DNA from 3 places in the Planococcus sp. BI3 genome. Region 2 is predicted to be linked to each of the others. Evidence: riboswitches for the same ligand, from Rfam matches in the RefSeq annotation. Region 2 holds a riboswitch; each other region holds the start of a gene.
The links. A riboswitch is a leader RNA that binds a small molecule or an ion and turns the genes downstream of it on or off. The one in region 2 is predicted to bind cobalamin.
Positions count from the first base shown of each region.

Region 1: linked by a shared signal. The riboswitch ahead of cobT (nicotinate-nucleotide--dimethylbenzimidazole phosphoribosyltransferase) and the one ahead of metE (5-methyltetrahydropteroyltriglutamate--homocysteine S-methyltransferase) in region 2 are both predicted to bind cobalamin.
Region 3: linked by a shared signal. The riboswitch ahead of AC1MEO_RS14165 (acyl-CoA thioesterase) and the one ahead of metE (5-methyltetrahydropteroyltriglutamate--homocysteine S-methyltransferase) in region 2 are both predicted to bind cobalamin.

Region 1 covers NZ_CM155266.1:2,915,263-2,919,477, reverse strand. The annotation lists gene AC1MEO_RS14675 (SDR family NAD(P)-dependent oxidoreductase) at 1-561, opposite strand, end outside; gene cobT (nicotinate-nucleotide--dimethylbenzimidazole phosphoribosyltransferase) at 793-1,842, opposite strand; cobalamin riboswitch at 1,929-2,102, opposite strand; gene AC1MEO_RS14665 (hypothetical protein) at 2,241-2,651, opposite strand; gene AC1MEO_RS14660 (ArsR/SmtB family transcription factor) at 3,062-3,418, opposite strand; gene AC1MEO_RS14655 (glycine betaine ABC transporter substrate-binding protein) at 4,191-4,215, opposite strand, start outside.
Region 2 covers NZ_CM155266.1:1,778,872-1,783,086, reverse strand. The annotation lists gene AC1MEO_RS08990 (FMN-dependent NADH-azoreductase) at 136-771, shown strand; gene AC1MEO_RS08985 (TetR/AcrR family transcriptional regulator) at 908-1,444, shown strand; cobalamin riboswitch at 1,996-2,175, shown strand; gene metE (5-methyltetrahydropteroyltriglutamate--homocysteine S-methyltransferase) at 2,336-4,215, shown strand, end outside.
Region 3 covers NZ_CM155266.1:2,812,779-2,816,993, reverse strand. The annotation lists gene AC1MEO_RS14170 (ribonucleoside-diphosphate reductase subunit alpha) at 1-1,466, opposite strand, end outside; gene AC1MEO_RS14165 (acyl-CoA thioesterase) at 1,468-1,953, opposite strand; cobalamin riboswitch at 2,105-2,283, opposite strand; gene AC1MEO_RS14160 (PAS domain S-box protein) at 2,393-3,172, opposite strand; gene AC1MEO_RS14155 (MFS transporter) at 3,412-4,215, shown strand, end outside.

The sequences.
Region 1 (4,215 bases), 1.1 Mb from region 2:
CGATTCAATAACGCCCGGATGCACTGAATTCACTCGAATGTTGTATTGGCCAAGTTCAGCTGCTGCACCTTTTGTCATTCCGGTAACAGCATGTTTTGAAGCACTATAGGCAATCGCAGTTGGGGCACTGACCAACCCATCAACCGATGAAATATTGACGATTGAACCAACTCCGGCTTTCTTCATATAAGGAAGAACCGCTTTCATTCCCAAAAAGACACCCAGCTCGTCAATTTCGAACGTCAATCTAAAGTCCGCTTCTGTCAAATCTTCCAATAGTTTAAAGATGCCGACGCCGGCATTGTTCACCAATACCGTGACTGGTCCGAATTTTTCTTCCGTCGTTTCCAACACTTCTTTCCAGTTGTCAGCTTTTGACACATCCAGTTTCAATGCCAGTGCATTGTCCCCCAACTCGTCTGCCAGTTTTTGGGCCGCTTCTAAATTGATATCCGTGATGACGACTTTAGCCCCTTCTTCAATAAACATACGTACGTGTGAAGCACCCATTCCTTGTGCTGCACCGGTAATGAGTGCGACTTTGTTTTCCAGTTTTCCCATTATCAAAAACTCCTCTTTGAATCTATTTTTTAGTAGCGATTGATATAAGCACGCTTCTAAAAGCGCTTCCATTACTAGTCTACTCTTGATCTCTTTTTATCTCTAACAAAATGCCTCAGTTTCGAGATATTATATCGATCAAGTCTTGTAATCACCATTGTTCCCAAGAAGCGATCATTTCTTATAACTCTGGATTCACAAGAAAATCACTGTTTCGATCTTTTTCCCCCATCAAATCTCAAGGCCAACTTCCGAAAAAGTCGCCATTTCTTTCAACATGTTGCAGGCCGCTTCTACAATCGGAAAAGCTAAAGCTGCACCCGATCCTTCTCCAAGGCACATGTCCATATTCAGCATCGGCCGAATGCCCAGCAGCTCACTGGCCCTTTTGCCGCCCGGTTCAGCGCTTGCATGCGAGGCGATCAGATAGCCTTTCACTTTCGGTTCAATCAAAACAGCAAGCAGCGCCGCCACCGTGGAAATATAGCCATCCAGCACAACCGGCACCTGGTTGGCTGCCGCTCCGATCATGACACCTGCCATGCCGCCGATTTCCAAACCGCCCACTTTGGCAAGCACATCAATGGCATCACGCTTATCCGGGCGGTTAGTTTCAATCGCTTGCCTGATGACGGCTGCTTTGTGCGCGATTCCGCCGCGGCCCGTTCCTGCCCCGTTGCCGGTTATCTCTTCCGGCGGAATATTGCCCAGAACAGATAAAATGGCCGTACTTGGCGTCGTATTGCCGATGCCCATTTCGCCAGTCCCCAGCAGATTGGCGCCTTTCAGGATTTCCGCGTTTGCGATTTCTATCCCCACTTCCAGCGATCGGATAGCTTCTTCTCCTGTCATCGCAGATCCTTGTGCGATATTCCCGGCACCTTGCTTGATTTTCCGGTCGATCACTCCGGCATCGCTTGGAAATTCTCCTTTTACACCGATATCCACGGTGACAATTTTTGCGCCGGACGGCTTCGCCAATACACCGACCCCCGTTATGCCTTTTGCAATGAACATCGTCTGTGCAAACGTCACTTCTTGAGGATTGGAAGAAATCCCTTCCTCGTACACTCCATGGTCAGACGCCATCACCACAATCGCTTTTTGGTCTACTGCCGGATACAGTGCGCCATATATTCCAGCCAGCTGTACAGCCAGGTCTTCCAGCTTTCCGAGGCTATGCGGCGGCTTAATCAGGCTGTCCACCCGTTCCCGCGCCTTTTCCATCATTTCCTGATCCAATCCCTCAATACGCCGGATCGTTTGCTGTAATAAATCCATCTTTTTCTTCCCCCTTCTAAAATAAAAAGAAAAAGCCCTCAGTTTATTTGCGTTAACAAATAAACTAAAGACTTTTCCATGATCTATAAGCAGAACATAAGCAGGCAGGTCTCCTGGCTCCGGATCATCATTCTACAGGCCTTCCCAGACAAAATCCAGTGGCTTTTCCATAAAACTCCCCATTACAGTGGCGGGACCGCTGAAGATTTTCACTCCATTCCCTATTCTCCCCGAAGGGCACCTCTTACTGTTATTCAATTTATGTTTCGTTAAGCTTACACTGGATAATCTCAGCCAGTCAAGCTTGCTTTGAAGAGCGGAAAGGCAAACCCTAATGCCTAAGCCATTTTTTCTATTATGGGAATTACATAAGCCAGCAAAAGAATAGCATTCAGACGCTAATAAAGCTTTTCAGACTCCTCTTTGAAAGAGTCATTGTCCACTTTCTGTATCAACACTACCGCTCCAGTTGTTCCATCTATCATGTAACAGGGCTTGATTTCCATTAAGAACCAACAAAGTTCTCCAGGGCTGCCTGCTTGCGACATCTGCCTATAGTTCTTCACCGTTCCATCAAGAACTTCTTTGACGCTGCGCAGCTCTACATTTTTGCCGGCTTCCTGCAGCGATTCCATATAATTCATATTATTCTTCCAAAACGTTTCAGACACTCCGGCTTCCTGGCAATAAGCCATCCATTTTTCATTGGATAGCAAAATATGCCCGGTACCGTCCAATAATATTGCAAATTCATCTATTTCATTAATTGATATATTATCTTGCCTGGGCAACAAGTCCATTTTAGCCACCTATTCTTTCCCCATTTATCCAATCGTACTCCTGAACGAATTAATGGAATTCAAACGGTACAAATAATAGCAGCTTCCTATCTTCAATGTCGCACGAACATAAAACTGATGAAATTAAACAAAGATGGAATTAATGGAATCTGTATGCAGAGCAACCAAACCAATCGTGGATTCCTTTTCCACTTTGCCTCTCCATTTATTCGATTCTCGGTCTAGTAAAAAGGGGCGGATTCGAAAGATTTTCTTTTTAATAATATGAATGCTGCCCACAAAATCCAGGTGGTATAGTCTGAATAAATTAAAGCAGAATGACAACCGCTCGCCGGTGAGAAATATCAGCTCTTTTTTTCGAATAAAGCACTTGGGCATTGATAACATCTGTTGGACCAATGACAAGCATCATTTTTATTTCAGCTATTTGTTTTTTGGTTTTCCATTCCTTCTTCTTCCTCAAACTTATCGAACATCGAAATGGTATTCACCAGATGATCATTAAATATCTGTCGAGCAACTTGGAGCAAATCGCGAATCATCGGATTTTTTAACGAATAGATAACGCGGTTTCCGTCTTTGGTGCCTGAAACAATATTTTTATTCCTTAATATCATCAGCTGTTGGGAAACGGCTGACCCTTCACTCCCGACCCTGCTTTGGATCTCGTTAACACTTTTTTCTCCCTCAGATAATATTTCAAGTATTTTAATTCTTAAGGGATGGGCCAAGGCTTTAAAAAAATCAGCTTTGAACTGCTGCACTTCCAGATTCAAAACAAATCCAGCTCCTTTTCGTAAAATTATTGCGTTATTGAAAGTATCTCCCCCCCTCTAAGAACTAGGGGGAATATGGAATTATTTCCATTTCCAGATTCCTCTCCAGAAGTTTTTGAAAAAGCCGCCGAGCCATACTCTTTAAATTGCCGGTTAAAAAGAAATGCTGCCGCCTACTCTTTCTAAAACTCCTAACATCTTAATATTCAACTATTTGAATATAAAAAATATACATAATTAATTCGAATTTGTCAAATAAGTTGGATGGGATGCGGGTCGCAAAACCGAACAAAATTCGACGTTCAATCGCATCAAACGTCCTATGCCCATCTTTTGCAAATGTAGGTCCAGTACCATTATTTCCCCTTACGGAAGTAACAGTACCGCTAGAGATTCACACTCCATTCCCTACTCTTAAGGCAGGGCACCTCTAACTTTGAGCCATTTAGTACCGCATTGGCATTGCCGTAAAAGCAGGGATCTTGCAAATAAAAATAAAGCAGCCTGAGTTCGTTTGAATATCGAACAAAAGCTGCTCCAGAAAGGACCATTTACCCAAGTAGATACAACAAGAATTTTTTCGGGATAAATAGAGATCTATTCTCCCTAAACATTTGGAAACTTTTTTCAGCGGGGTCTGCAGTCTTGTTATTGGCCGGTTGTTGCAGATCCCGAGCAGGAGGAAAGGATAACCAGAAACAAATAAAACCCCGAATGGCGACACTTATTAAGTGCCTGCCATTCGGGGTTCATTCCCTGCTATAAGAATTACTTATTCAGCCGGTGTTAAATCTTCG
Region 2 (4,215 bases):
TTTTTCATCAATACCAACTGAATGTTGGATTTCCGACAATACGGCTAACCTGTTGGTTTGTTCAGATCGCTAGGCGTTCTATACTAAGTTGGACAACAAGTGTTGTAAATCTAACAAGATAAGAGGGAATTACTCATGAACAAAGTGTTATTCATTACCGCAAATCCGAATGACGAAAATCATTCGTATAGTATGGCCGCAGGAAAGGCATTCATTGAAACCTATCAAGAAGCAAACGCAACCGATGAAGTTGTAACGATTGATTTATTTCAGGAGCATGTTCCGCAGTTGGATGCAGATGTGTTTAGCGGCTGGGGGAAACTTCGCGCGGGGCAGCCGGTGGACGCTCTTTCAGCGGAAGAACTGACGAAAGTAGGGCGCCTGGATGAGATTCTGGAGCAATTTATGGCAGCCGATAAGATGATTTTCGTCACGCCGATGTGGAACTTCTCTTTCCCAGCAGTGGTGAAATCCTACATTGATGCTGTAGCTGTCCCTGGAAAAACGTTTAGATATACGGCAACTGGCGCCGTAGGCTTACTTCAAGATAAAAAAGTGTTCCACATTCAAGCTCGTGGCGATTTTTATTCAACAGGCCATTTGGCAGAGGAAGAACTGGGAGATCGGTATTTAAAATTCATCATGAGCTTCATGGGAATTACGGAATACGAAGGCTTATTTATCGAAGGACAGGCGAAAATGCCAGCGAAAGCTGCTGAAATCAAAACAACAGGGATTGAGCGCGCCAAAACGGCCGCAATGAGTTTCTAATCGATTGGAGTTTATCAAGGCAATTCCCGGCGCAGTTTACAGAGCCGTGAATTGCCTGTTTTTTCTGCTATACTGAAAACATTCTTTAAATCCAACAACTGTTGAAAAAGTAATGTTTTGAGAAAGGTGGAGACACATGAAAAAGCAAGACCCTCGGATTCGAAGGACCCGACAAAAGATTATCAATGGTTTTATGGAACTGATTAAACATAAAGAATTCAGTGACATCACCATTGCCGATATTACGCAACAAGCCGAAATTAACCGATCCACGTTTTACTACCATTTTCTGGATAAGTACGATTTGATCGATGCGATTCAAAGTGAAGTGCTGACAAGGGAATTTTTCAAAGAAGTCGCGTTGCAGGAAGTCATGAATGAGCAAACCATCAGACTGTCGCTGGAAGCCATTAAGAGGTCCCGAACCGATTTAGCCCGTCATTGTCAACGTGCCTACGAAGAATTCAAACCGAAAATGGATCATGAGGTAAAACAGCGCTTGACGGAAACCCTGCAAACATTGCTGGATAAGGAACGGGGAGTAAAAGAGGAACACGGGACGCTTGCCACGTTTTGGAGCTGGGGAATTTATGGTGTTGCGATGGCCTATGTAGAGGAGAAGGAAACCTTACAAACCTCGGTCGAACGGTTGACCAAAATCATTTTAAGCTAGTAGATAAAAAACTTTCTATCTATTTTGTATGCTTGCTATCTTCAATTCAATTTCTTTTTGGATTTTCAAACAGTCCTCGTCCTCTTTATAATCAGTTTACATATCATACTGTTATCGGAAGTTGCCATGAAACAACTCACTATATTGCGAAACCCAGCGAGCTTATTGTGCAAGGGCTATTGGATGCTTTAAATCTTACAAAAAGATGATTATTTACTAACTGAATAATCAGTCTTTTAATTATGTTTTTTGATTAAAGCGGAGTATGATAAAGGTAAAAGGAGGAGGAGTCTAAATGGAACCTACTTTCGGTCTTGTGCCCATGCTCATCCTTTCGGCCATTGTCATCGTGCTCATCATGTCCTATTTCATTTTCCATCGCTGGGCAAAATGAGTACATGAACGCAAAAAGCCGCATGCTGCTATGCGGCTTTTTGTGTGATATTTTTGGTTGACCATCCTTTTCGCAAGAGCTTTTAACAACAAAGCCTATCCGTTTTATCGGAAAACTCTATATTTTCTGTCGTTGGTATGCTATAGTTGTCAGAATTACATAACGTGTAAGAGTTGGTGCCAAGCTTAGCCTTGGCTTAAAAGGGAAGAACGGTGAAAATCCGTCGCTGTCCCGCAACTGTAAATCGGAGCGATTCACAAAAACCACTGTCTCAGACGGGAAGGTGTGATGAGCGTTGAAGATGAGCCAGGAGACCTGCCAATTTCTAGTGCGCGCCAAATACCTACGTGGAAATAGGTGGTGACATTCATTTTGCGACAGCAAGTTTTTGCATGCTTTTTAAGCGTCTATTGAACTTGAATGTTAAGCCATTTCCCATACGCGGAGATGGCTTTTTTGTATTTGGCATCTTGTAAATTCTAAAGGAGGAATAGCGGATGAAAACAGTGAGTACAGTCGTAGGTTACCCGTATATCGGAGAGAATCGGGAATGGAAGCGCAGTTTGGAATCGTTTTGGAAAGATGCATTGCCACAAGAGCAATTCCTCGCAGAAATGAAAGCCATTCGCCTGAACAATCTGAAGCGGCAGCAATCGCTTGGATTGGAGTTGTTGACTGTCGGGGATTTCACTCTTTATGACCGCATGCTCGATCACGCCGTCATGTTCGGCTTAGTGCCGACCCGCTATAAATGGACAGGCGATACGGTTGATCTGGAGACGTATTATGCGATGGCCCGCGGAGCGGATGCAGTGGTGGCATGTGAAATGACCAAATGGTTCAATACGAATTACCATTACATCGTTCCTGAATACGAAGGACAGCTTCTTGAGCTGACGCGCAATCACCTGGTGGACTATTTCAGTGAAGCGAAAGAAGAGTTGGGGGTCATCACAAAGCCGACGCTGATTGGGCCATTTACCTTCTTCCAGCTGGTGAAAGGATATGATGCCAAATCGAAAGCCATGTTCCTGCTGCAGCTGTTGCCGCTGTACGCGAAAGTACTTCAGCAGCTCGTCGATGCGGGAGCGGAGTGGATTCAACTGGAAGAGCCTGCATTAACGCTGTCCTTGAATGAAGAAGACATCAAGTTGGTCAAGGAAATCTACACTCAATTGGCGGACGATGTACCGGCTGCGAAAATTATGCTGCAAACCTATTTTGAAGCGCTATCGGCATATGAAGAACTGGCGCAATTGCCTGTAGCGGGAATCGGCCTTGATTTTGTTCAGGGAGCCGAAGAGAATATGGCTGCGATCCGCACCTACGGTTTTCCAAAAAATAAAGTACTGGGAATCGGTGCCGTGAACGGCCGGGATATCTGGCGCGCGAACTTAGCGGAAAAAGCAGTGAATCTTCAAGCCATCTTATCCATCAGCGAGGCAACAGAAGCCTGGATTCAATCCTCCTGCAGCCTTCAGCATGTGCCGGTGACAACGAAACAAGAAACAGCTTTGCCGCCTGTCTTGCAGGATGCGCTGTCATTTGCGGATGAAAAAATTGGGGAACTGACGCAGCTGACCACTTATGTGCGTGAAGGGACATGGTCAGGCAATAAGAACGTATCTGAAAGCATACGTGCGATTGAAGCGTTGGCACGCCACAAAGTTAGAGAAAACACGCAGGTGAAAGAACTTGTCGCGCAAGTGAAACCAGAACATTTTGCACGCCCGATCGCTTTCAACGAACGTCTGGAATTGCAGCAGGAAGCTCTCGAACTGCCGATTTTTCCGACGACGACAATCGGCAGCTTTCCGCAATCGGCTGAAGTCAAGCGGACACGGAGTGCTTGGCGCAAAAAGGAAATCACGGATTCGGCGTATGCGGAATTTGTGAAAAAGGAAACCGCACGCTGGATTGGACTTCAAGATGAAATCGGCTTGGATGTGCTGGTCCATGGGGAATTTGAGCGGACAGACATGGTGGAGTATTTCGGCGAGAAATTGACGGGCTTTGCCTTTACCCAAAAAGCTTGGGTGGTTTCTTACGGCTCGCGTTGTGTGAAGCCCCCGATCATTTACGGCGATGTTGAATGGACTGCCCCGATGACCGTCAAGGAAGTGGTGGAGGCGCAGCAATTGACTTCGAAATACGTGAAAGGAATGCTGACAGGGCCGGTGACGATTTTGAATTGGTCATTTGTTCGGGACGACATTTCACGTGAACAAACAGCCAATCAGATTGCGCTGGCATTGAGAGAAGAAATTGATGTTCTTGAAAAAGCCGGCATCCAAATTATCCAGGTGGACGAACCGGCATTGCGTGAAGGCTTGCCGCTCCGCAAAGAAAACTGGAAGGAATATTTGGACTGGGCCGT
Region 3 (4,215 bases), 1.0 Mb from region 2:
ACAACAAAATCGCCCGGCTTGCGGACCATGACAAGGTTGCCGTCTTCATCGGTGTATTCTTTCATGATGGTGGTAGCTGACATGTTTTGCATAATTTCCGTGCACAAATTACTACAGTAAATCGACGTCAGCCCTCTTCCTCTGGTGTGCTTGTTCGGGTTTTGGCGGTTCACTTCGTCCCGGTAGAACATATACGGCGTGCCGGTTTCGAGCTGCGACACCATGATGCGCGCCATAATCTCCATCGCCCGGTAAGTTTTGCGCGGCAATAGTGGGTGATCCACAGCTTCCTGGTATTTGTCGCTGAAGTATTTCTCATCGGTTTCATCGTAAAAATCTTCAAGCCCGAGCGCGTTGCCGTTTTCGTCTTTCCAGCCCATCACCTGCTTGATCTGGTGCGGACAGAAGGTATGCCATTCACCGATGCTGCGGCCTGTTTCGTCTTTTTCCTGCAGCCGTTCCATGAACAGATCCGGGATCGACACGCCGGTGAAAATATCATGCGCTTTGCGGCGTTCATCGCCATTATTAGTCTTCAGGTCCAGAAATCCATTCATGATGTCTTTATGGAAAACATCCAGGTAAATCGCTACTGCGCCTTGGCGCTGGCCCAGCTGATCGACGCTGACCGCCGTATCATTGACCAGGCGGATCCATGGCACGACGCCTGATGAATTGCCCTTGAACTTTTTGATATCCGAGCCCAACGCCCGCACTTTTCCGTAATAGATTCCGATGCCGCCCCCGTCTTTGCTGAGGCGGGCAATGTCCCAGTTGTTCAAATAAATGCCGTCCAATGAATCATCAACGGTATCGATAAAGCAGGACGACAATTGGCCGAAGCTCTTGCCGGCATTCGACAAGGTCGGTGTCGCCACTGTCATATACAGATGGCTCATGGCCCAGTATGCTTCTTTGACCAGTTCCAGCCGCTGCTCTTTCGGCTCGTTTTGCATCAAGGTCATCGCGATGACCAGGAAACGCTCCTGCGGAAGTTCGAACAAGCGCCCTTCATAATCTTTCGCCAAATAGCGGTCTGCCAGCAGGAACAAGCCAATGTAATTGAACAGCAGATCCCGCTCCGGATCGATTTCAGTGCCCAGTTCAGCGATTTCTTCTTTCGAATAAGCAGCCAAAAGCTCTCCTGAATAAATGCCGATGCTTGTAAGTTCGTTAATAAGGCCATAGAAATCACCGTATTTCTCTGAAGCGGAAAAGTTCCGGCTGTCTGCAGCTTTTCCATACAAGTCGCCGGCATACAATTCAGCTGCCACATACGTCCAATCCGGCTCATCCATGGTGATGCGGTTCAGCGCATACAGCAGGGATTGTTCTCCTTTTGCCTGTCCTGCCAATTTCGCCGCCCGTTCCAGCAGTTCCCGTGTATCCAGTCCGTATACTTCTGTTGCGCGTTGCAACGCTCTTTCCACTGCATTTATTTCTGTTTCTTCGATTTTCAGATTCATATCAGCACAACTCCTTTGCGTATTCGTTCACTTTCATGCGGCGCTGTTTCCGTTCCTGTGCGCTTTTGAATAGTTTTTCTTCGGCTGGCGTTTCCGGAATTACTCCGGTTACTGGCGTCGGCTTGCCTTCGCTGTCGACTGCCACCATCGTCAGGATAGCCGTAGTCGTTAAACTTTTATCACCGGTTTCAATATGCTGGCATTCAGCTTTGACATACACTTCCATCGATGTTCGGCCTGTTGAAATGACGACCCCTTCTAAAATGAGAATGTCCCCCACTTTTGCAGAAGACAGGAAATTCACGGTGTCGATTGATGCCGTGACCACCGCTTTTCCGCTATGCCTCATGGCTGTGATCGCGGCAATCTCATCTATGTATGCCAATACGGTGCCGCCGAAAATGGTGCCCATATGATTGGTGTCTGGCGGCAGCACCAGCCTTGTCTGGATGGTTCTTGCTACGCCTGCTGCTAATGGTTTTGTCATCTGCAATCAATCCTCCATCTTTGTGTACAAGAAAAAATCCCATCCTCTCAGGGAGGATGGGGTTAGATACGCAGAATATCGGATGGAAGCAGCAGAAAACAGCTGTTCCACGCATAATACCTTCGTTATCCCTCTCAGCTCCCGGAGAAGATCATAAACTATAACGAAGGCAGGTCTCCTGGCTTGTGCGTCATCCTCTGCTATCTCCTTCCCGTCCATTGGACAGTGGATTGCGATAGTTCGTCAGCACTTACAGTTGCGGGAACAGCTCCGGCATTCCACCGGATTCCCTATTAAGCCTTTTCAGGCACCTTCGTTATTGGTTCTACTATATATAGTGAATAATTTTAGAAAATCACTAAATCTTGTATTCATAAACTATAAATCACTTTCAGCGCTTTGACAAGAAATTTCTCAAGCCTCTGGTTAAGTGAAGGTTTTATTTGATGGTCAAATACCGTTTGAGCGCCTGTTTCACCGTTCCCATGGTCGTCAATTGGCTGAAGTCCACACGTGCTTCAATTGCTTTCAAAGCCAATTCCGGACGGATTCCCGTGAAAATCAGTTGAATGCCGAGCAGGCGCATGATGTGATCGATTTTGTATAGAAATTCCGCTACGACATTGTCGATGTTGTAGATGCCGGATACGTCGACGATGAGGCAATTCAGGCTCTCCCCTTGAACTTTTTGCGGAATGATGTCGAGCAGCCGATTGCTTCGGTCTCCATCGACCGACCCTACAAGCGGCAATACAGCCAATCCGTCAATAATCGGAACGATGGGTGTTGATATTTCGTTTTTCAATTGCAGCAGGTCGCGTTCTGTTTGTTTCTGTTCGCTAATATCACGGATAATCGACTGGATTGCGACCGTCTCCCCGTATTGAACCGGATAGCAATATAATTCGACATCTGCTTCAGTCCCATTAAAGCGTTTTACTTTCGTCTCCATCAATCCTCCGATGGTGCGGTCTTCCATGCCTGTGCGGATGCGTTCCGTGATCAGTTCTTTATAGTCTTCAGTAAAAACATCCACGACATTCGCACCAATAAGAGCTGCTTGTTCAGCTTTGAGAAATTCTGCTCCTGGCTGATTTATATACAAGACTTTCTGATTTGAATGAATAATCGTCGTCTCATTCGAATACTCCGCTATCTGCTGATATATTCGTTCTTTTTCTAGTATGCTCAATTGTGTGACTGATGTTGCAGTTGGCATTTTCTTTCACTCCTTTTGGCTACGAAACTGCCTTTCCCCTCATTTTACACTTTTTCAGTAAAACTTTCAGCGTCTGGTCCTCCTCAGAAATATCTGAATCATTCTATTATTTACAGTTTTGTTTCAAGTCTTGTATACCCAAAAAATTATGCTATGATAAGAAATTGTGATTTGAACTATTTTTTGTTGTTTTTTTGGAAATACACTAACCTAAGGTTATAGCTTAATGGAGATGCAAGATGAAACAATTAACAGGAAATGCTTTTCACTACGGCTGGGTCATTATCGCGATAGCGGCCTTGTCCCAATTTTTCTCTGGTCCCGGACAAACCTATTCCAATTCCATCTTTATCGACTATTATATAGAAGAATTCGGCTGGAGCCGTTCGACCGTTTCCGGCATCTACTCGGCAGCCACATTAACAGCAGGCTTTCTGCTGTTTTTTGTCGGACGCCTGATCGACCGAAATGGTTCGCGGAAAATGGCGGTTGCCGTTTCCATCGCCCTGGCAGTCGCTTGCTTCTTCAACAGCTTCGTGACAAGCTTGGTCATGCTGTTCATCGGCTTCTTTTTTATTCGACTGCTTGGACAAGGTTCCATGGCACTTATCTCAAGCTCCCTCATCCCTCAATGGTTTGTCAAAAAAAGAGGCCGCGCCATCAGCATCGCCGCAATCGGCGGCTTGGTCAGTTCCGCCGCTTTTCCACTGCTGAACGTTTGGCTGATCGAGGCATTCGGCTGGCGCAGTTCGTGGCTGATTTTAGGGGTCCTCATCATTGTCTGCTTTACGCCGCTTGCCCTTTTCCTCATTCAAAATTCGCCCGAAGAAATGGGTTTATTGCCGGACAACGGCGATGCATATAAGAAAGAGTCCAAAATAAAACCCATCGAAGAAGTTAGCTGGACGGTGAAAGAAGCTTCAAAAACCCGTGCCTTCTGGCTCCTGTTGCTCTGTGCGGCCATTCCGGGGATCGTCAACACCGGCTTGACCTTCCACTTGGTGTCCATCTTTTCCGAAAAGTCCTTATCGCTTGAAACCGCA